2 regions of the Bradyrhizobium sp. UFLA06-06 genome follow, and region 2 is predicted to be linked to the other one. Evidence: riboswitches for the same ligand, from Rfam matches in the RefSeq annotation. Region 2 holds a riboswitch; the other holds the start of a gene.

Region 1 (10,881 bases), on a different contig from region 2:
ATCCCGGCGATGAATACACCTGCACGCACGACCACGTGGTCGGCGACGAATGCCTGTCGTTCTTCCTGGACCCGGAGCTGGTCGAGACCATCGGCGACCGCGCGGCGGTCTGGCAGGTCGGGTCGGTGCCGCCGCTGCCGGAACTGATGGTGATCGGCGAGCTTGCGCAAACGGCGGCAGATGGCAACAGCGACGTCGGTCTCGACGAGATCGGCCACCTCCTCACCAGCCGCCTTGTCGAGCTGGTGTCCGACCGCGAGACGAAGCCCCTCACCGCAGGCTTGCGCGATCGCCGCCGCGCCGTCGAGGCCGCGCTGTGGATCGACGCCAATTCACAGCATCAGATCGACCTCGACGATGCCGCGGAACACGCCGGGTTGAGCACCTTCCATTTCCTGCGGCTGTTTTCCGCGGTGCTCGGCGTCACCCCGCATCAATATCTCGTGCGCTCGCGGCTGCGCCATGCGGCGCGGCGACTCGCCGATGACGACAGTCCGATCACGGACATCGCCTATGACGTCGGCTTCGGCGACCTGTCCAATTTCGTGCGCAGCTTCCACCGCGCCGCCGGCGCCTCGCCGCTGAAGTTCCGCCAGGCCTCGCGTGGCGACCGCAAGATTTTCCAAGAACGTCTCGCGCTGCAATAGCTAGGCTGCTCCAGTCCGCGCGTCTTTCGATGCGCCCAACGACTGGAGATTTCCTTATGTACGACCATATCGGATTGCGCGTTGCAGACCTCGACGCCAGCGTGCGCTTCTACACCGCGGTGCTGGCGCCGCTCGGCTTCGTGCTCTGCTCGCGCGACGACAGCGGCGCCGGCTTCGGCCCGAAGGGCGAGCCCGCGCTCTGGCTGCATTTGCACAAGGGCAAGGCCCAAGGCGGAACGCATGTTGCGTTCCGCGCGCCGAGCCACGACGCGATCAAGACATTCCACACCGCAGGCCTGAAAGCCGGCGGCAAGGACAACGGCGCGGCGGGCCATCGCAAGGACTACAGCCCGACCTATTACGCGGCGTTCCTGCTCGATCCCGACGGCAACAATGTCGAGGCGGTGGCCACGTAGGTGCACACCACGAACTCCGCCGTCATTGCGAGCGGAGCGAAGCAATCCATGGTTCCGCCTGCTGCGGCGTGGATTGCTTCGTCGCTTCGCTCCTCGCAATGACGACACGTCTGAAACCAAGGAGGATTGAACGATGGCTTCCATTCACAAGAATATCCCGATCGACGCGCCGGCTGATCATGTCTGGGACGCGCTGTGCGATTTCGGCGCGCTGCATACGCGGCTGGTGCCGGGCTTCGTGACCGACACGCAACTCGACGGCGACGTCCGCACCGTCACTTTCGCCAACGGCACCGTGGCGCGCGAGACGCTGGTCGATTGCGACGACAACCGAAAGCGGCTGGTCTATGCGATCACCAGCGAACGATTGAAGCAGCATTCCGCCTCGGTGCAGGTGTTCGCCGAGGGCGACACGCGCTGCCGCGTGGTGTGGATCGCCGACGTGCTGCCGCACGAGGTCGCGCCCTACATGGACGCGCAGATGGACCTCGGCGCAGCGGCGATGCAAGCCGCGATGGCCAAATCGGCCAGGGAGAAGAGCGCGGCGTGACCCGCTAGGTCATGCGACTGGCCGCGCATTTCGAACTATGACCGTCACCCCCGCGCAAAGGCTTCGCCTTTGTCGCTGGAGGAGGTCGCGAAGCGACCGTCTCGAAGGGCGACAGCCCCGCTGTTTCTACGAGCGGACGCCGAAGCACCGGGGCCGTCGATCCTTCGAGACGCCGCTTCGCGGCTCCTCAGGATGACGGGTTTAGTATCTACGACAGCGCCGGCTGCGCCTCGGCGACCGGCGCTGATTTGCCCCAGCGCGTCAGGATTACGCTGAGGCAGGACAGCACGCCGAGCACCCCCATCGAGGCGGCGGCGAGTGAGAAGAAGTTCTGCGCGCTCGCGTCATGCGTCGACAGCCACCAGCCGCCGGCGCCGATGAAGATGAGCCGCGCGGTCTGCGCCAGCACCGGACCCAGCACCTTCGCGGCACCCTGCGAGGAGAAATACATCGACATCGCAAGGCCGATGAACGCGTACATCGGCGCGGCGGTCGAGAGATATTGATGGCTGGTCGCCCGCACATGCGGATCGTTGGTGAACAGATTGACCCAGAGGTCGGGGAAGACGGCGATGAAGCTGCCGACCACGCCGACCGCAAGGAACGACACCGTGCCCGCGGTCCAGGCGATGCGCCGGGCCCGCGCGACGCGCTCGGCGCCGACCGCCATGCCGATCATCGGCACCGAGGCGATGCCGACCGCGAAAGCAACCGAGGTCAGCATGAATTCGAGCCGCGCGCCGATGCCGTAGCCGGCGAGCACCGCGGTGCCGAACTGCGCCAGCATGTGGGTGAAGATCGAGATCGTCAGAACCGATTGCAGCGGCGAGAAGCAGGACACTGCGCCGACCTTGAGGATGTCGATGAACATCGCCCATTGCACGCGCAGCCCCTTGAGCTTCGGCTTCACGCGCGCGCGGCCCGAGAACAGATACCAGCCCATCACGCTGATGCTGATCGAATAGGCGATCAGCGAACCCGCGGCGACACCGCGCATGCCGAATTGCGGCACCGGGCCGAGCCCGAGCCCGAGCGTGCCGCCCAGAATGATCTGCCACACCGCCGACGACAGGATCATGGTCGACGGCAGCTTCATGTTGCCGGTGCCGCGCAGGATGCCGGCCATGGTGTTCATCAGCCAGGGCAGGATCGCGCCACCGAAGAACACCTGCGAATAGGCGATCGCCTGCGCCAGCACATTGCCGCGGCCGCCGAGCAATTCGAGCAGGCGCGGACCGAAGATCAGCATGCCCAGCATGAACGTCAAACCAAAGGTCAGGCCGATCAGCAGCGCATGCATCGCCAGCGTCGAGGCGCGCTCGATCTCGCCGGCACCGAGCGCACGCGCGATCGCGGATGCGACGCCGCCGCCCATCGCGCCGCCGGACATCGTCATGGTGAGGATCACGCAGGGAAACACCAGCGCCATCGCCGCAAGCGACTCGACGCCGAGCCGGCCGATATACGAAGTCTCCGCGATGACGACGCAGGTGCCGGCGGAGAGCGCGATCACGTTCGGCCAGGCGAGCCACAACAGCGTGCGCAGGATCGGCCCGTCGAGCAGCGCATTGCGCACCGGCTTGGTCACCGGCGGCGGCAGCGGCCGCTCTTGTTCGTCGACAGGAATTTCGGCGAGGCCGAGATCGGACATTTCTACTCCCACGCGCGATCTGGGGAGCCGCGCCATGGTGTTTCCCTACCATGGCAGCAGCGGATTCCACGTGCGCGGAGCGCAAGGGGGGCCTGCGCGATTGCAGGTGAACCCGGATGAACCTTGGCGCTAGCCGATCGACCACACGAACGGTGCGCCGGCGGCACCATTCGGCTTCAGATGCACCGGAATATGCCGCCCGCAGCCGGCGGCCAGCCCTTCGAACAGGCCCGTCAGCACGCTGGCGCAGGCCGGATGATAGTCGGCGACGTCGGCCATCAGCTTCCAGCCGTGCTGGCGGATTTCGAACTGGCCCTCGGATTCGGTGATGTCAGCGACATCGTCCTGCGACTCGAAGAGAGTGCGCAGGAATGCGGCAAATTCCGTGGCACGGCCACGGCTCCCGCCGAGCGCCTGCGCGACCTCGTCATAATACTGCATGCCGATCAGCTTGCCGGTGAGATGCAGCAGATAGCTCGCATCCTCGGGGCCGAACACCTGCACGATGACCGGCGCGGCCGTCTTCACATATTCCATCGCGTAGTTGCGATAGGCCTTTTCCAGCCGCGGCTTCGGCCAGCTGTCGACCGGCAGCGCCGGCGCGGTTCTGGAATCGAACAGTGGCGCCTCGAGATGGCGCGCGAACACGAGGCGCTGATCGAGCTCGAGCGGATGATCGTACTCGCAGTAATAGCCTTCGAGGCCGTCCTGGCCGTCGACACTCTGCTTGGTGCAGACAAAGCCGAGCCGCAAATCCCCGAGCGCGACGCCATTGTTGGCGTGCCAGCCGCGCAGCATCGCGCGCGAGACCTCGCCGGGCACGCCGCAGATCGCCGTCCCCTTCCAGATCCAGCGCGGCGGCGGATAGCGGATCCAGGCCTTGCGGTCGGTCTCGTACATGTATTCGACATGCACGCCGCCGATCCAGTTGGAGAGATAATGATACTGCGCGGCCGCGACCGCCGGCGGCAGGCCGTCGAGGCCGAGCTTCTTCAAGCCGGGGAGAAAGCGTTCCTGCTGCTGGCGGCGAAACACGCGGAAGACGAATTCCGCGGCATCAGCGGTGCCGCGCCGCGTGACGACGGTGAGGATCAGCCCGGTGAAGAAGGCGTGATAGAGATCGGCGACGCAGCGCCACTTCCGCCACTGAGCCTCGCGCGCGTCCTGCTCTCCGGTCATGTCCGCTCCCGCTGTTCTTGTTGGCGAGATGAAGCCTCGCGCGCGCAATCGTAGCCCGGATGCAGCGAAGCGCAATCCGGGGCAGCTCAATGCGCGTATGCAGCCTCCCGGATTTCGCTAGCGCTTCATCCGGGCTACGGAATTAAGCGCGCGCGAAACGGAATTACACACTCGGTGTCATCGCCCGACTTGATCGGGCGATCCATTATTCCAGAGCCGGTGTGACCGATCGAGAAGCCGCGGCGTACTGGATTCCCCGCTTTCGCGGGGAATGACAGCGGAGGAATTCCGCTACACGCGAAAATGTTTCGACAGCTTCAGGCCCTGCGCCTGATAGTTCGAGCCGATGCGCTGGCCGTACAGCGCGTCGGGGCGCTCGAGCATCCGTTCATAGACGAGGCGGCCGACGATCTGGCCATGCTCGAGGATGAATGGCACCTCGCGCGAGCGCACCTCCAGCACGGCGCGCGCGCCCTTGCCGCCGGCGCCGGCATAGCCGAAGCCGGGATCGAAGAAGCCGGCATAGTGGACGCGGAATTCGCCGACCAGCGGATCGAACGGCACCATCTCCGCGGCGTAGTCCGGCGGCACCTGCACCGCCTCTTTCGACGCCAGGATGTAGAACTCGCCGGGATCGAGAATGAGGCTGCCGTCGGGCCGGGCCTTGATCGGCTCCCAGAAATCGTCGACCGCATAGCCGCCGCGGCGATCGACATCGACCACGCCGGTGTGGCGCTTGGCGCGATACCCGACGAAGCCGCCCGAGCTCTCGCCGGAGAGATCGACGGAAAGCGCAACGCCATCGGAGAGATCGGCATCGTCGATATCGACAAGCCGCTCGGCGGCATGCAGCGCATCGAGCTCGTCGGCGGTCAACGTCGCCTCGCCGATCCGGAAGCGGACCTGGCTGAGCCGCGACCCCTCGCGCAGCAGCACGGGAAACGTCTTCGGGCTGATCTCGGCATAGAGCGGGCCGTGATAGCCGGCGCCGATCATGTCGAAGCGGCGGGTGCCGTCGGCAATCACACGGGTGAATACGTCGAGCCGTCCGGTCGAGCTCTTCGGGTTGGCCGCGGCCACGATTTCCGGCGGCAGCGCCAGGCTCTCCAGCAGCGGCACGATGTAGACGCAGTTGGTCTCCAGCACCGCGCCGTCGGACAGATCGATCTCGTGCAGCTTCAGCTCGTCGATCCGCTCGGCGACGGTGGCATCGGGCCCCGGCAGGAAGCTGGCACGGACCCGGTAGGCGATGTCGCCAAGGCGCAGATCGAGGCTGGCCGGCTGGATCTGGCTCTCGACGAAGTCATAGGCGGGCAGAATGAGGCCGGCCTCCGCCATCTCCGCGATCATGCGGTCGGGCAGGATTCCGTTGGATTCATCTTCCAGCGTGAACGACACGATGCGGTCCCTCGGCGATCCCTCGAGATGGCCCAAAAATCATACTCCAGGCGGCCATCAAGCCCCAAAATATGGGCTTTTACGGGTTATCCGATGACCGTCTTGACGGAAAGGGCGCGAGGGAATATCAGCTGCACTTATCCCGTGGTGATTTGAGCCGGCCGGCTTGCAGCCACGTTAAATAAGTCGCTAAACAGGCCGGGGACAGTGTGATCCCGGCTTGTGGAGGTTGCTCCAGGCCGGTTTTTTTGTGGCCAGTTTCCAGGGGAAATGGCCACCTCGGAGGTCACATGTCTGAATCTGAAGGTACCGCCCACTTTCGTCCCGAAACCCGCCTCGTCCACGGCGGCACCCTGCGCTCGCAATTCGGGGAGACGTCGGAAGGGCTGTTTCTCACCCAGGGCTACGTCTACGACACCGCCGAGCAATGCGAGGCGCGCTTCAAGGGCCAGGACCCCGGCTTCATCTATTCGCGCTATTCCAACCCGACCATTGCGATGTTCGAGCGCCGCATGATCGAGCTCGAGGGCGCGGAAGCCGCGCGCTCGACCGCGACCGGCATGGCCGCCGTGACCACCGCGATCCTCGCGCCGCTGAAGGCCGGCGATCATGTGGTGGCCTCGAAAGCCCTGTTCGGCTCCTGCCTCTACGTGGTGCAGGACCTGTTGCCGCGCTACGGCATCGAGACGACGCTGGTCGACGGCCTCGATCTCGACCAGTGGCAGCGGGCCTTGCGGCCGAACACCAAGACCTTCTTCCTGGAGAGCCCGACCAATCCGACGCTCGACGTGCTCGACATCGGCGCGATCGCAGAGATCGCGCATAGCGGCGGCGCCCGGCTGATCGTCGACAATGTGTTCGCGACGCCGATCTGGCAGAGCCCGCTGTCGCTCGGCGCCGACGTCGTGGTCTATTCCGCGACCAAGCATATCGACGGCCAGGGCCGCTGCCTCGGCGGCGTCATCCTGTCGTCGGAAGCCTTCATCGCCGAGCACATCCACAATTTCATGCGCCAGACCGGCCCGTCGCTGTCGCCGTTCAACGCCTGGGTGCTGCTGAAGGGGCTGGAGACGCTCGGCGTCCGCGTCCGCGCCCAGACCGAGAACGCGGCGAAGATCGCCGAGGCGCTGGCCAGGCATCCGAAGATCACGCGGCTGGTCTATCCGGGCCGCCCCGACCATCCGCAGGCCGAGACGGTGAAGAAGCAGATGGGCGCCGGCTCGACGCTGGTCGGCTTCGAGGTGAAGGACGGCAAGGCCGGCGCCTTCCGCTGCCTCAACGCGCTGAAGATCTCGCGCATCTCCAACAATCTCGGCGATGCCAAGAGCCTGGTCACGCATCCCGCGACCACGACGCATCAGCGCCTGGCGCCGGAGGCCCGCGCCGAGCTCGGTATCAGCGAAGGTTTTATTCGCTTCTCGGCCGGGCTCGAGCATCCCGACGACCTGATCGAGGATTTTGAGCGGGCACTGGAGCGGGTCTGAGGCAAATGTAGAAGCGCCAAGCGGGCTGCGCCCCCTCTCCCGCTTGCGGGCAGGGCTATCGCATATGCCCTTGGCGACCGCGCAAGTGCTTGGCCTCATGGTTCGAGACGCGCCGCAAGCGGCGCTCCTCACCATGAGGGTCTACTATTGTGCCGCAAAACAAGACCTCATCCTGAGGAGCCCGCCGAAGGCGGGCGTCTCGAAGGATGGCCACGAGGGCACCGCCACGAAATGCGATAGCCCTGCGCTTGCGGGGAGGCGAAGGAACGGCGCTTACGTCGCCGCCGTCGTGACGCCGCCGTCGACCACGATGGTCTGGCCGGTCATGAAGGTCGAGGCGTCGGAAGCGAGATAGGCCACCGCGCCGGCGATCTCGTCGGGCTCGCCGATGCGGCGGAGCGGCGTCGATGCGGTGCGGCGCTTCAGATTGTCCGGATCCTCCCACAGCGCGCGGGCGAAATCGGTCTTCACCAGGCCGGGCGCCACGCAATTGACGCGCACGCCCTTCGGCCCCCATTCGCCGGCGAGGCTGCGGCACAGCGCGAAGTCGGCCGCCTTGGAGATGCCGTAGGCGCCGATCACCGTCGAGCCGCGCAGGCCGCCGATCGAGGAGATGATCACGACCGAGCCTTTGCCGCGCTCGGCCATCTGCGGGATGGTCTGCGAGCAGAGCCAGATGTTGCTCTTGACGTTGGCGCCCATGATCTTGTCGAAGGCCTCGTCCGTGATGTCGAGCAGCGGGCCGTAATACGGGTTCACCGCGGCGTTGCAGACCAGGATGTCGATCTTGCCGTAATGCTTGATGGTGCCCGAGACCAGCGCCTCGACCTCGTTGCGGCGTGAAATGTTGCAGGGGATGACGAGCGCATCGCCGCCCGCCTTCTTGATGCCGTCGGCGACTTCCTCGCAGGCGTCCGCCTTGCGCGAGGAGATCACGATCTTGGCGCCGAGTTTGGCCAGGAGCTCGGCCGAGGAGCGGCCGATGCCGCGGCTCGAGCCGGTGATGACCGCGACCTGGCCGGTGAGATCGAACGGGGTGTTTTTCATTGTTGTTGTTTCCCTGTTATTTGCACGTCATTCCGGGGCGCGACGCAGTCGCGAACCCGGAATCCAGAGGTTGCGGCGCGAGATTCCGGGTTCTCGCTTCGCGAGCCCCGGAATGACGGAGATGGCTCAAGCCAACAACCCGCCGCCCTCGCTGACGCGACGGAGGTGGTAGTCGGTGTCGCCGAGCGTGTTCTCGATCATGGTCAGCCGCTTGAAGTAGTGGCCGATCTTGGCTTCCATGGTCATGCCGATGCCGCCATGAAGCTGGATCGACTGCTGGCCGACGAACTTCAAGGACTTGCCGACCTGCACCTTGGCAGCGGCAACCGCTGAAGAACGCTCCTTGGCATCGTCGAAGTCCGACGCCATGGTCGCGAACATCGACATGCTGCGGGCCTGCTCCAGCGCCACGAACATGTCGGCGGCACGGTGCTGCAGGCTCTGGAACGAGCCGATCGCAACCCCGAACTGCTTGCGGGTCTTGATGTACTCGACGGTCTCCTTCAGCGACTCGTCCATCGCGCCGACCGCTTCGGCGCACAGCGCAATGCGGGCTTCGTCGGCGACGCGTTCGATCAGGGGCAGGCCGTTCTCGGGATCGCCGATCGCAGCGTCAGCACCGACCTCGACATTGGTGAAGGTGATGTCGGCCGCATGCAGGCCGTCCTGGGTGGGATAGCCCTTCCTGGTGACGCCCTTGGCATCCGCCGGAACCAGGAACACGCCGATGCCGGTCTTGTCGCGCTGGCCGCCCTTGGTGCGCGCGGTCACGATCAGCGTGTCGGCGTTCTCGCCGTTGAGCACGACGAACTTCTCGCCGTCGATCACCCAGCCGGCCCCCTTCTTCTTGGCCGTGGTCACGACGTCGAACAGATCGTAGCGCGAGTTCTTCTCGAGCTGGGCAAAGCCGAAGGTCTTGCTGCCGTCGATGATGCCGGGAATGTACTTGGCCTTCTGCTCGGCCGAGCCGCCATGGCGCAGGAAACCGCCGGCGACCACGACGGTGGCGAGATAAGGCTCGACCACCAGCGCCTTGCCGAGCGCTTCCATCACGATCATGGTCTCGACCGCGCCGGCGCCGAAGCCGCCGTCGGTCTCCGCGAAGGGCAGACCAAGCAGGCCCTGCTCGGCGAGCTTGCCCCAGAGCGCTTTGCTCCAGCCGCCCTTCTCCTTCATGTACTTCTTGCGCGCATCGAAGTCGTAGGCATCCGCCAGCAACCCGTCGACGCTCTCCTTGAGAAGCCGCTGCTCCTCGGACAGATCAAAATCCATGTTCGTTCCCTTAACTAACTGATCGTTGTTCAAACCGGGGCTCTTCACCTCGCCCCGCTTGCGGGGAGAGGTCGGATCGCGAAGCGATCCGGGTGAGGGGGTACAGGTCTCTCGACAGTCGTTGCTCGGAGAGATGCTCCTCACCCCAACCCTCTCCCCGCAAGCGCGGGGAGAGGGAGAGAGGATCAAAGCCCCAGCACGGCCTTGCTGATGATGTTGCGCTGGATCTCGTTGGAGCCGCCGTAGATCGAAACCTTGCGGTTGTTGAAGTAGCTCGGCGCGATCTGCGCGGTCCAATCCATGCTCTCGTTCGAGCCGGCATCGCCGTGCTCGTCATAGGGCGCGGCGAACGGGCCGATGATCTCCATCAACAGCTCGGTGGTGGTCTGCTGGATCTCCGAGCCCTTGATCTTGAGCACCGAGGACGCCGGATTGGGCTTGCCCTTGCCGTGCTTGCCCTCGTCGGCGACGACGCGGAGCTGGGTCAGCTCGAGCGCCTTCAGCTCGATCTCGCAGGCCGTGAGCTTCTCGCGGAACGCCGGATCCTCGATCACAGGACGGCCGCCGGACTCGACCTTGGACGCCAGCGCGCGGATGCGGCGCAGCCGCTCCTTCGAAACGCCGACCCGGGCGATGCCGGTGCGCTCATTGCCGAGCAGGAATTTGGCGTAATCCCAGCCCTTGTTCTCCTCGCCGATCAGGTTCTCGTAGGGCACCTCGACGTCGTCGAAGAACACTTCGTTGACCTCGTGGCCGCCGTCGATGGTCTGGATCGGGCGCACGGTGACGCCCTTCGACTTCATGCTGAACACGATGAAGGAGATGCCCATCTGCTTCTTCGCGCCCGGATCCGTGCGGCAGAGGCAGAAGATCATGTCGGCGTGCTGGGCGAGCGTGGTCCAGGTCTTCTGGCCGTTGATGATCCACTTGTCGCCACGGCGCTCGGCCTTGGTCTTCAGCGACGCAAGGTCCGAACCCGAGCCCGGCTCCGAGAAGCCCTGGCACCACCAGTCGTCGACATTGGCAATCCGCGGCAGATATTCCTTCTTCTGCTTCTCGTTGCCGAAGGTGTAGATGACCGGGCCGACCATGCTGACGCCGAAGGCGAGCGGCTGCGGCGCGGGGTAGGATTGCAGCTCTTCGTTGAAGATGTAGTGCTGCACGGTGCTCCAGCCGGTGCCGCCATATTCCTTCGGCCAGTGGGTGACGCCCCAGCCCTTCTTGTTGAGGATGCGCC
Region 2 (10,881 bases):
GAGCGGATGGACAACGCACAACCCTCCTCCGCCAGGATCACCGGCATCTACCGCTACCCCGTCAAGGGCCTCACGCCCGAGTCGCTGCCGCACGCAGAGCTCAAGGCCGGCGAGACGCTCCGCTCCGATCGCCGCTATGCGATCGAGAACGGCCCGAGCGGTTTCGATCCCTCCGCGCCGAAGTGGTTGCCGAAGCCGCATTTCCTGATGCTGCAGCGGGACGAGTGGCTGGCGCCGCTGCGCGCCCAGTTCGACGATGACAGCCACGTGCTGACGCTGCGCCGGGATGGCGCGATGGTGGCCCAGGGCGACCTCGAGACCGCGGAAGGCCGCGCGGCCATCGAGCGCTATTTCGCCGACCGTCACACCGGCCAGATCAAGGGACCGCCCAAGGTGCTGGTCAGCCCGGGCCACAGTTTCTCCGACGTGCCGCGCAAGGTGGTCTCGATCATCAATCTGGCCAGCCTGCGGGCGATCGAGGAGATGGTGCAGGCGCCGGTCCATCCGCTGCGCTTCCGCGCCAATCTCTATGTCGAGGGCTGGCCGGCCTGGCATGAAGCCAGCCTGCTCGACCAGACCATTGCGATCGGCAGCGCACGGGCGAGGGTGGTGAAGCGCATCACCCGCTGTGCGGCGGTCAATGTCGATCCCGATACCGGCGCACGCGACCTCTCGGTGCCGAACACGCTGATGCAGCGCTTCGGCAACAATGAATGCGGCATCTATGCCGAGATCATCAGCGATGGCGGCGCCGCCGTCGGCGACACGATTGCCGCCGAGGGACCTGTCGCGTCGTAGGCCGGGCAAGGCGCATACGCGCCCTGCCCCGCTTTCGACGAGTCAGTTGGTCGGCATCACATAGGCGTAGATCCGGCCGCGCGAGACCGGCGTCTCGCGGACGCGGTGGCCGCTGTTGCCGGAGATCATGGTCGGATTGCCCTTGGCATCGACGCCGGTGATGATGCCGACATGGCCGCCGCCGCGGCGGCTCATCACGGCAATGGCGCCGACCTGCGGTCCCGAAACGCGCGTACCGTATTTGGCGAACGAGCTCGCCATGTCGGAGCCGGTGCCGCGATGGCCGGTGTGCTGCAGCACCATGTTCATGAAGCGTGCGCACCACAGGCTGGAGCGGTCGGTCGGATTGCCGCCGAGATAGCGGCGCGCCTCGGCCACGATGCCGGACGAGCCGAAGCCACCTGCCGCGCTGACGCCGCCGGTGTTGGGCACGGGGTCAGCGCTGCCGGGCAACGGCGCTGCGTTGGTTTCGATGATCCCACCCGGCTGCGCGAGCGCGCGGCGCTCGGCGCGCGACAGCCGCGCGGCGTGCCGATAGTGATGACGGGCATAATGACGCGCGTGATGGCCGGCATGGGCCGAATGCGCGTGACGTGAGTGGTGCGGACGGGCGGATGCCGGAGCGGCGGAGATCACTGCGAGAGTGAGCGAACACAGAGCCAGCGCCAAAACACGAAGCGACCGGCGACACGCAAGCAACTGAACCATACTTCACTAGATCCTCTGTAACGCCCCCCAACTCCCCGTCGCGTTCCCGGGGGAACGCGACGGTGGTTTTGAAAATCGGGATGGCGCGAGGAAGATTTCATGCGGCGCAGCGGGAACCATTTCTGGGTCATTCCGCGATGATTCGATGACGAGAAAGGAACCGGAACTGCCGCATTGCGGCCCTGAAAATTAACTGCAAATCTGGACGCGGCCAACGAGAGGAGAATTTCAATGCCCTACGCCACGACGAAAGATCATGTCCGCCTCCATTTCGAAGAGGCCGGCAGCGGAACCCCGATCATCTTCCTGCACGAGTTTGCCGCTGATCACACCAATTGGGAGCCGCAGATGCGCTACTTCGCGCGCGGCCACCGCTGCATCGCCTATTCGGCGCGCGGCTACACGCCGTCCGACGTGCCGCCGAGCGCCGACGTCTACACCTACCAGCACTTCTATACCGACGCGCTCGCGGTGCTCGATCATCTCGGCATCGCCAAGGCGCATTTCGTCGGGCTCTCGATGGGCTCCTATTCGTCGCTACAGATCGCGCTCAACGCGCCGGAGCGCGCGCTGTCGATGACGCTGGCCGCGGTCGGCTCCGGCTCGAGCCTCGAGAATCTCGATGCCTTCCGCGCGCAGTGCCGCGCCAATGCCGAGCAATACGAGACCATCGGCGCGGTCGAGGTCGCCAAGGTGACGCGCGAGGCGCCGAGCCGGATTCCGTTCCTGGTCAAGGATCCGCGCGGCCACGCCGACTTCTACGCCGCGCTCGCCCGCCACGACGCCAGGGGCTCGGCCAATACGATGCGCAGCTTCCAGGGCGGCCGACCCTCGATCTACACCATGACCGACGCGATCAGGCGCGCCGTGACGCCGGCGCTGATCCTGTGCGGCGACGAGGACGACAATTGCATCGCCCCCAGCATGTTCCTGAAGCAGCATCTGCCGGCCGCCGGGCTTTCCTTCTTCCCGAAGTCGGGTCACGTGCTCAACCTCGAGGAGCCAGCGCTGTTCAACGAGATGGTCGAGCGCTTCATCGCGCTGGTCGAGGCCGGCCGCTGGCCGGCGCGCGATCCGCGGTCGCTGGTGGCGGCGCCGGTGTAGTCCTGTCATTCCGGGGCGATGCGCAGCATCGAACCCGGAATCTCGAGATTCCGGGTTCACGCTTCGCGTGCCCCGAAATGACGCCATGACGTCACTTCCCCTGCCCACCCCGGCTGAGCAGGAACACGCCCTGCTCGCCGAACATGTTCCACACCCACCACGGCAGGTTGAGCGGCACCGGACGGCCGTAGAGATCGAGCGCCACCGCGCGCTCCATCTTGACATTGATCTCCTCGCAGAGCTGCACGAAATCCTTGATGGTGCAGAAATGGATGTTCGAGGTGTCGTACCAGCTCGCCGGCAAATTCTCGGTGCGCGGCATGTGGCCGCCGATCAGGAGCTGCAGCCGCATCTTCCAGAACCCGAAATTCGGGAACGAGACGATGGCGCGCTGGCCGATGCGCAGCAGATTTTCCAGCACCACCTTGGGCTGTCGCGTCGCCTGCAAGGTCTGCGACAAGATCACGTAGTCGAACGCATCGTCGGGATAGTTGACGAGATCGGTGTCGGCATCGCCCTGCACCACGGCGAGTCCCTTGGCGACGCAGCCATTGACGCCCTCGCGTGACAGCTCGATTCCGCGGCCGTCGATGCCGCGGCTCTCCAACAGCTGCAGCAATTCGCCATCGCCGCAGCCGACATCGAGCACGCGCGAGCCCGGCCGCACCATGTCGGCGACCAGGAGATGATCGGTGCGATGGCCGCCGGTCCGCTCCGGCGCGATACCCGGCAAGGGCAATGTCTGCTGCATGCTCATGACTGGCCGTCGTCCTTCAGTCCGCGCGCCTTGCCTGCGGCCAGCAGGAAGGCGCGGGAGATGTCGAGGAATTCGGGCACGTCGAGCAGGAAGGCGTCGTGCCCCCTGTCGGTCTCGATCTCGGCGAACGACACCCGCGCGCTCGACGCATTCAGCGCATGCACCAGCGCGCGCGATTCCGAGGTCGGAAACAGCCAGTCGCTGGTGAACGACACCACGCAGAACCGCGTCTGGATGCCGGTGAACGCCTTCGCCAGCACGCCGTTGTGGTCGGCGGCGATGTCGAAATAGTCCATCGCGCGGGTCAGATAGAGATAGGAGTTGGCGTCGAAGCGCTCGACAAAGGACGAGCCCTGGTAGCGCAGATAGCTCTCGACCTGGAAATCCGCATCGAACGAGAAGGTCGGCAGCTCGCGGTCCTGCATCCGCCGTCCGAACTTGCGATGCAGCGCGGCGTCCGAGAGATAGGTGATGTGCGCGGCCATCCGCGCCACGGCGAGCCCGCGATGCGGATGGGTGTCCTCGTCGACATAGCGGCCGCCGCGCCAGTCCGGATCGGCCATCACGGCCTGGCGGCCGAGCTCGTGGAACGCGATGTTCTGCGCCGAGTGGCGCGTCGAGCAGGCAATCGCGAGCGTCGAGAACACGCGCTCCGGATAGGCCGCGGTCCATTGCAGCACCTGCATGCCGCCCATCGAGCCGCCGACCACGCAGAACAGCGTCGTGATGCCGAGGCGATCGATCAGCATCGCCTGCGCGCGCACCATGTCGGGGATGGTGATGATCGGGAAATCGAGTCCCCACACCTTGCCGGTCGCGGGGTTCAGCGACGCAGGGCCGGTCGAGCCCATGCAGCCGCCGATCACATTGGAGCAGATGATGAAGTATTTATCGGGATCGATCGGCCGGCCGATGCCGACCATGGTCTCCCACCAGCCGGGCTTGCCGGTGACGGGATGGATGTTGTTGACGTGCTGATCGCCGGTCAGCGCGTGGCAGACCAGGATCGCGTTGGAGCGGTCGACATTGAGCTCGCCATAGGTCTGATAGGCGATCTGGAACGGTGCGAGATCGACGCCGCAATCGAGCTTGAGCGGCTGGTCCATCCCGAATTTCGCCACCAGTGACGACGGATGGTCGGCCTCATGGGCGCGATCATCGCTCGGGGTTTGTGGGCTCGGTATCGGACGCACGTTGCTCATCTAGGCGACCCTGCCTCCGCGCGGGAGGGCTCGACGGACCTCAGGCCAATAAAAAACCCGGCCTGAACAAAGGTTCGGCCGGGAGCTGATAAGGTCCCCGGCCTGTTTAGCGAGTTGTTTAACGTGGCTGCAAGCCGGCCGGCTCAAATGACCACGGGACGCAGGGAACGTAGTCCCCACGCCCCCCGGCGTCAAGACAGCCCTGCCCACGGCCAATTGGTTAACCGAATGCGCAAGGCACGCCTGCGACGTTTCTCTTTGCTTTCGCTGCCCGTCTTTCCTAATCAGGGACCCTGTCCGACGCGGCAACGGGCCGCCCCGACGACAAGGTTTGAGAGCATGTCCAACCCACCCCCGTCGCCGCCCTCGCTGCAGGATCTGCGCAAGGAGATCGATGCGATCGACGAGCAGGTTCACCGCCTGCTGATGGCGCGCGGCGATATCATCGACCGCCTGATCCAGGTCAAGAAGACCCAGGAGGTCGGCTCGGCGTTTCGCCCGGCGCGCGAGGCCAGCATGATGCGCGAACTGGTGCGGCGTCATCGCGGCATCCTGCCGCTCGACACCATCGAGAGCATCTGGCGCGTCATCATCTCGACCTTCACCTATGTGCAGGCGCCGTTCGCGGTGCATGCCGATGTTTCGGTCGGCGAGTCGGCCATGCGCGACTCGGCGCGGTTTCACTTCGGCTTCGTGGTGCCTTACGTCTCGCATTTCAGCGCACAGGCCGCGGTCGAAGCGGTGGCGAAGTCGAAGGGCGACCTCGCGCTGGTCTCCGCGATCGCAAGCCGCACGCCGTGGTGGAATGCGCTCGAGGCCAGTGGCGCGCCGAAGATCATCGCGCGGCTGCCGTTCCTCGAACGCGCCGACCATCCCGCTGCGCTGCCGGTGTTCGTGATCTCGCGGGTCGCCGACGACGCCATGGTCACCGAAGTGCAGACCTGGAGCGTGCGCGTCTCCGGCTGGAACGCCGATGTCGCCCGGGCGCTTGCGCCGCTCGCCGAGATCGTCGCGGTCCCCGACACCGCCTTCGACGGCGCGGCGCTCCTGGTCTCGGTCACCGGCCACGATTTCGAGGCCATCAAGCTCGCCCTGATCAAGGCCGGCGCCTCAGTGCGCTCGTCGGCCCTCGTCGGCAGCCACGCAACGCGCTATACGGTGCCCTCTAACGGATCGGCCAGGACCTGAAGTAGCAGCCGGCCGCTCGTCCAGGCTTTTGTTTTGACGCGTTTTCTTCACGCGAACCGGTGTCCACTTCGCTTGAAAACGCTCTGTTCGGAGTTGATGATGTCCCGCCCCGTGCCGAACCCCGGCATCCTCGATATTGCGCCCTACACGCCCGGCAAGAGCCCGGTGCCGGAACCGGGCCGCAAGGTGTTCAAGCTGTCCGCCAACGAGACGCCGTTCGGTCCGTCTCCGAAGGCGATCGCGGCCTACGAGGCCGCGGCTGACCATCTCGAGGACTATCCGGAGGGCACCTCGCGCGTGCTGCGCGAGGCGATCGGCCGCGCCTACGGGCTCGATCCCGACCGCATCATCTGCGGCGCCGGCTCCGACGAGATCCTCAATCTCTTGGCGCACACCTATCTCGCGCCCGGCGACGAGGCGATCTCCACCACCCACGGCTTCCTGGTCTACCCGATCGCCACCATGGCGAACGGCGCCAGGAACGTGATCGCGGCCGAGACCAATTTCACCGCCGACGTCGACGCCATTCTCAAGGTGGTGACGCCGCGCACGAAACTGGTCTGGCTCGCCAACCCGAACAATCCGACCGGCACCTACATCCCGTTCGACGAGGTCAAGCGCCTGCGCGCCGCGCTGCCGTCGCATGTGCTGCTGGTGCTCGATGCCGCCTATGCCGACTACGTCTCGCGCAACGACTACGAGCTCGGCATCGAGCTGGTCGCGACCACCGACAACACGGTGGTGACGCACACCTTCTCGAAGATCCACGGCCTTGCCGCGCTGCGGATCGGCTGGATGTTCGGGCCCGCGCATATCGTCGATGCCTGCAACCGCATCCGCGGTCCGTTCAACGTCACGACACCGGCGATGCTGGCGGCGGTGGCGGCGATCGAGGACACGGCGCATGTGCAGATGTCGCGGACCCACACCGAACAATGGCGCAACTGGCTGACCGAGGAGATCGGCAAGCTCGGGCTGAAGGTGACGCCGAGCGTCGCCAATTTCGTGCTGATCCACTTCCCGACCGACAAGGGCAAGACCGCGGCGGAAGCCGACGCCTATCTCACACGGCGCGGCCTCGTGCTGCGCGCACTCAACAATTACAAGCTGCCGCATGCGCTGCGCATGACCATTGGCACCGAGGAGGCCAACCGCCTCGTGGTCGAGGGACTGCGCGACTTCCTGGCCGGAAAGTGACATCGTGACCACCGCCCCGCTCTTCAAACGCATCGCGCTGATCGGCTTCGGCCTGATCGGCGGCTCGATCGCGCGCGGCGCGCGCGCGCAAGGGCTGGTCGGCGAGATTGTGACCACCGCGCGCTCGGAGAAGACGCGTGCGCGCGTCGCCGAGCTCAGCATCGTCGATCGCGTCGTCGAGACCAATATCGAGGCGGTGAAGGATGCCGACCTCGTCATCCTCTGTATCCCGGTCGGCGCCTGCGGCCCGGTCGCCGCCGAGATCGCCGGGCATCTCAAGCCCGGCGCCATCATCTCCGACGTCGGCTCGGTGAAAGGCGCCGTCGTCAAGGACATGGCGCCGCATCTGCCTGACGGCGTCCACTTCGTCCCGGCGCATCCGGTGGCCGGCACCGAGCATTCGGGGCCGGATTCCGGCTTCGCCGAGCTGTTCATCAATCGCTGGTGCATCCTCACCCCGCCCGAAGGCACCGATCCCGCGGCGACCGACCGGCTGCGCGCGTTCTGGGCCGCGCTCGGCGCCAAGGTCGAGGTCATGACGCCCGATCATCATGACCTTGTGCTCGCGATCACCAGCCATCTGCCGCATCTGATCGCCTACACCATCGTCGGCACCGCCGACGAGCTGGCGCAGGTGACGGAATCCGAGGTCATCAAATTCTCCGCCGGAGGCTTCCGCGACTTCACCCGCATCGCGGCCTCGGACCCGACGATGTGGCGCGACGTATTCCTGGCCAACAAGGACGCCGTGCTCGAGATGCTCGGCACCTTCAACGAGGATCTGTCGAAGCTGACCCGCGCGATCCGGCGCGGCGACGGCGAAGCGCTGTTCGACCACTTCACCCGCACCCGCGCCATCCGCCGCGGCATCGTCGAGACCGGCCAGGACTCCGCCGCGCCCGACTTCGGCCGGCCGCATGCGAATTTGAAGACGTAGGCGGGGCTCGGTCCGCCTACCGGCGGACGGAGCGAGCTGGTAGCCTCCAGCAGGAAAGCCGGCGCGTCACTGATGACAGGGAGCGATCAGATGATACTCAGTCCGGATCATGTGACGATCGCAGTGGCAGATGCCGGCCCGGCGATCGCGTTCTTCGCACTGCTTGGCTTCAAGAAGACCCACGTCGCGACCATCGACGGCGGCGTTCCCGCCCGGTACATGGGCATGCCGGCCATGAGAGCGCAGCACATCACGCTCGCACTCCAAGGAGCGGATTTCGAGATCCAGCTGCTCCAGTTCGACCCGCCCCCGGGGACCGATCCGGGGGTGCACCCGACCAATCTGCGAAGGCTGGGCTTCAATCACCTCGCCTTCCGCGTCGACGACATCGAGGCGGCCACCGCGCACCTGGTGGCGAACGGTGTCACCATGCTGAGCGACGAGATGGATTACATCAGCCGGAAGCTCCGGCTGTTCGAGGGCCCGGAGGGCATCACCTTCGAGTTGGTGGAGCGGGACGCCTGAGACTACGCTGGCCAGGACCTTTTGCATTGCCCCAAGGACAACTCGCAAGCCTGCCCCGATGTCGGCTTGCCGGTACCTCGCCCCATTATCACGAGACCTCAGGCGCGCTATCATCCGGCCATTCTTTGGACAAGACTGAAGCGAGTGCTGGAGGCTGATCGCCCCTGACGGATAGCCGAGTCGGTACTCTTGGGTGACATTGCACGGAAAGGGATACGTCAATGAACTCCGCACCCACTCCGGACCCAGCTGGATCGAACGATAGCGTGAGCGCGCGCGCCGACGAAAGACTCGCGGAAGCCCACAGGCAGATTGCGCGCGCCGATGAAGAACTCACGCGCTTGAGTGAACAGCTCGCAAGAATGGAGCGCGATGCCGCGTCCCGCCCTTCGGTGCAGCCAAACCCGCCCTCGGTCGGACCTAGCCCTGCTTCTTCCGGGCCCAGCCCCTCTTCTTCCGGACCTGGCTTGCAATCGCGACCCGGAAGACCGATATTCCGAGCCCTCACCGCCTTGTCGGTGGCAGCATGTATCGTTGTCGCTGCCCTGGCTTTGCAATCGTCATATGGCGGGGAAGCCAAGCTGCTTGTCGCCCGTTGGGCGCCGCAGCTCGTTTCAACTCCAGCATTGCCGCCGGATGATCCGCAGCCTCCGGCGCAGCCCGCTCCACCTGCCGTTCAGGTCGCCGCGGCAGACACCGCTCCGCCCCAAGCGACGCCGTTGCCTCAGACCGCACCACCGCAGGACGCCGCGCCGACAGCCAACACAGCCCCTCCCGATCAGACGCAGCTGCTGCAAACGATCGCACGCGACCTCGCGAATGTTGAGCGAAATATCGAGCAACTAAAGGCGAACCAGCAACAGATGGCCCGCGAGAACTCCAAAGCCATTGAGGAACTCAAGGCGAGCCAGGAAGAAATGAAACGGGCACTCGCGAAGGTTTCCGAGCCGAAGGCCTCACCGCCTCCGACGCAGCCGGCTCCGGCCGTGCGCAAGCCCGAGCGGACGTCTATCCCGCCATACGCAAGGGCGCGACCTCGAATCCCAAGGGAGTGGTTCTACGACGAATGGTGACCGCCGATGCAGCCATCCTTCAGTTCCTGATCGCTTTAAGCCGGCGGCAGGCCGAGTGACTGCGCGGCCTCCATCCAGACCGGCAATTCGCGCTGATACAGCGCATTGCTGTCCTTGAAGCCGATCGCGGGCTCCAGCACGAAGGTCGCGAGCACCTCCTTCACCTTCGGATCGCTATTGGCGGCGACGCAAATCTCCGACAGCCGATCGACGATCGGCTGCGGCGTCGCCTTCGGCAGCGCCCAGCCCGAGAAGCCGCTCACGGTGAAGAACTTCGACGTCGCGCCCTGCTCGGGCAGCGTCCTGATCTCGGGGATCGCGTCGACCTTCTTCGAGTGAACTCCGAAGACGACGCCCCGGTTGCTCTGCAGCACGGTTTGCGCGGCGGTGTAGCTGCCCATCGCGACATCGAGCGTGCCTTCCGCAAGCCCGGTCCACATCGGCGCCTCGCCGCGATAATGGATCGGCTCGATGGTGAGGCCATACTGCTTGTTGAGCTCGTTGATCGTCATGTGCGGCGCGGAGCCCGCGCTGTAGGTGCCGAAATTCACCTTGCCGCTGCTGCGCGCATAGGCGACGAATTCCGCCAGTGTCTTGACGCCCAATTTCGGGCTCGCGACCAGCAGCAGCCCGGCGCCCGGGATCACGCTGACCAGCGTCAGATCCTTGTCCATGTCGTAGCCGGGGTTCTTCATCATAGCGCGGTTCATCACGTAAGTGGTCGAGATCGAGCACAGGATGGTGTGACCGTCAGGCGCGGCGCGCGCCACCTCGGCGGCGCCGATCGAGCCCGAGGCGCCCGCCTTGTTCTCGATGACGACGGTCTGCCCGACTTGCCTTGCGATGAATTCGCCGAAGGCTCGCGCCAGGAGATCAGTCTGCCCGCCGGCGGGGTAGCTGCAGATCATGCGGATTTGCCGCGAGGGCCAGGCGGCTTGCGCCGAGGCTCCGCGTGACAGGAAGGGCATCGCGGCGGCCGCTGATCCGGCAGCGATGACGTGACGGCGGGTGAATTTCGCTGGCATTAAAGTCCCTCCCCGATTTTTTGGTGAGGGTATCGCATCGGCCGGTCGCAGCTACGGGACAGATTGGCGCAGCAGGGAAATGTGGCAGCGGAAGGCTGCGACGCACTGGTCGAGGCAAGGCGCGCAATGGTGTCAGCCCCGTCATCCTGAGGTGCGAGCACAGCGGCGCAACTGCGCCGCTACGCGAGCCTCGAAGGATGCACGGCCGCAGCCGGGCCGCCGCCCTTCGAGGGCCGCCGAAGAGGCGGCCACCTCAGGGTGACGGAGTGAGAGCGCGATCGTTCGAATTCACTCGTCGCGACCGTGCTCACCGCCGCAACCGTTGATCCCGGATCGGCCCCGCCGATATCGCGGCGGCCTTCTGCGC

The links. Region 2 has a riboswitch for S-adenosylmethionine ahead of metX (homoserine O-acetyltransferase MetX). Riboswitches for the same ligand answer to the same signal wherever they lie in the genome.
Region 1: linked by a shared signal. The riboswitch ahead of IF803_RS26145 (O-succinylhomoserine sulfhydrylase) and the one ahead of metX (homoserine O-acetyltransferase MetX) in region 2 are both predicted to bind S-adenosylmethionine.

What each region holds. Positions count from the first base shown of each region.
Region 1 is NZ_JADFUD010000034.1:29,905-40,785, reverse strand. It holds gene IF803_RS26175 (helix-turn-helix transcriptional regulator) at 1-647, shown strand, start outside; gene IF803_RS26170 (VOC family protein) at 704-1,063, shown strand; gene IF803_RS26165 (SRPBCC family protein) at 1,197-1,613, shown strand; gene IF803_RS26160 (MATE family efflux transporter) at 1,822-3,264, opposite strand; gene IF803_RS26155 (hypothetical protein) at 3,394-4,443, opposite strand; gene IF803_RS26150 (2'-deoxycytidine 5'-triphosphate deaminase) at 4,735-5,841, opposite strand; SAM riboswitch at 5,976-6,055, shown strand; gene IF803_RS26145 (O-succinylhomoserine sulfhydrylase) at 6,132-7,325, shown strand; gene IF803_RS26140 (SDR family NAD(P)-dependent oxidoreductase) at 7,599-8,372, opposite strand; gene pimD (pimeloyl-CoA dehydrogenase small subunit) at 8,499-9,644, opposite strand; gene pimC (pimeloyl-CoA dehydrogenase large subunit) at 9,830-10,881, opposite strand, start outside.
Region 2 is NZ_JADFUD010000049.1:126-11,006, forward strand. It holds gene IF803_RS30995 (MOSC domain-containing protein) at 7-798, shown strand; gene IF803_RS31000 (TIGR02594 family protein) at 841-1,506, opposite strand; gene IF803_RS31005 (alpha/beta fold hydrolase) at 1,738-2,610, shown strand; gene metW (methionine biosynthesis protein MetW) at 2,702-3,367, opposite strand; gene metX (homoserine O-acetyltransferase MetX) at 3,364-4,569, opposite strand; SAM riboswitch at 4,655-4,734, opposite strand; gene IF803_RS31020 (chorismate mutase) at 4,909-5,757, shown strand; gene hisC (histidinol-phosphate transaminase) at 5,857-6,954, shown strand; gene IF803_RS31030 (prephenate/arogenate dehydrogenase family protein) at 6,959-7,891, shown strand; gene IF803_RS31035 (VOC family protein) at 7,982-8,416, shown strand; gene IF803_RS31040 (hypothetical protein) at 8,929-9,489, shown strand; gene IF803_RS31045 (Bug family tripartite tricarboxylate transporter substrate binding protein) at 9,525-10,514, opposite strand; gene IF803_RS31050 (hypothetical protein) at 10,822-10,881, opposite strand, start outside.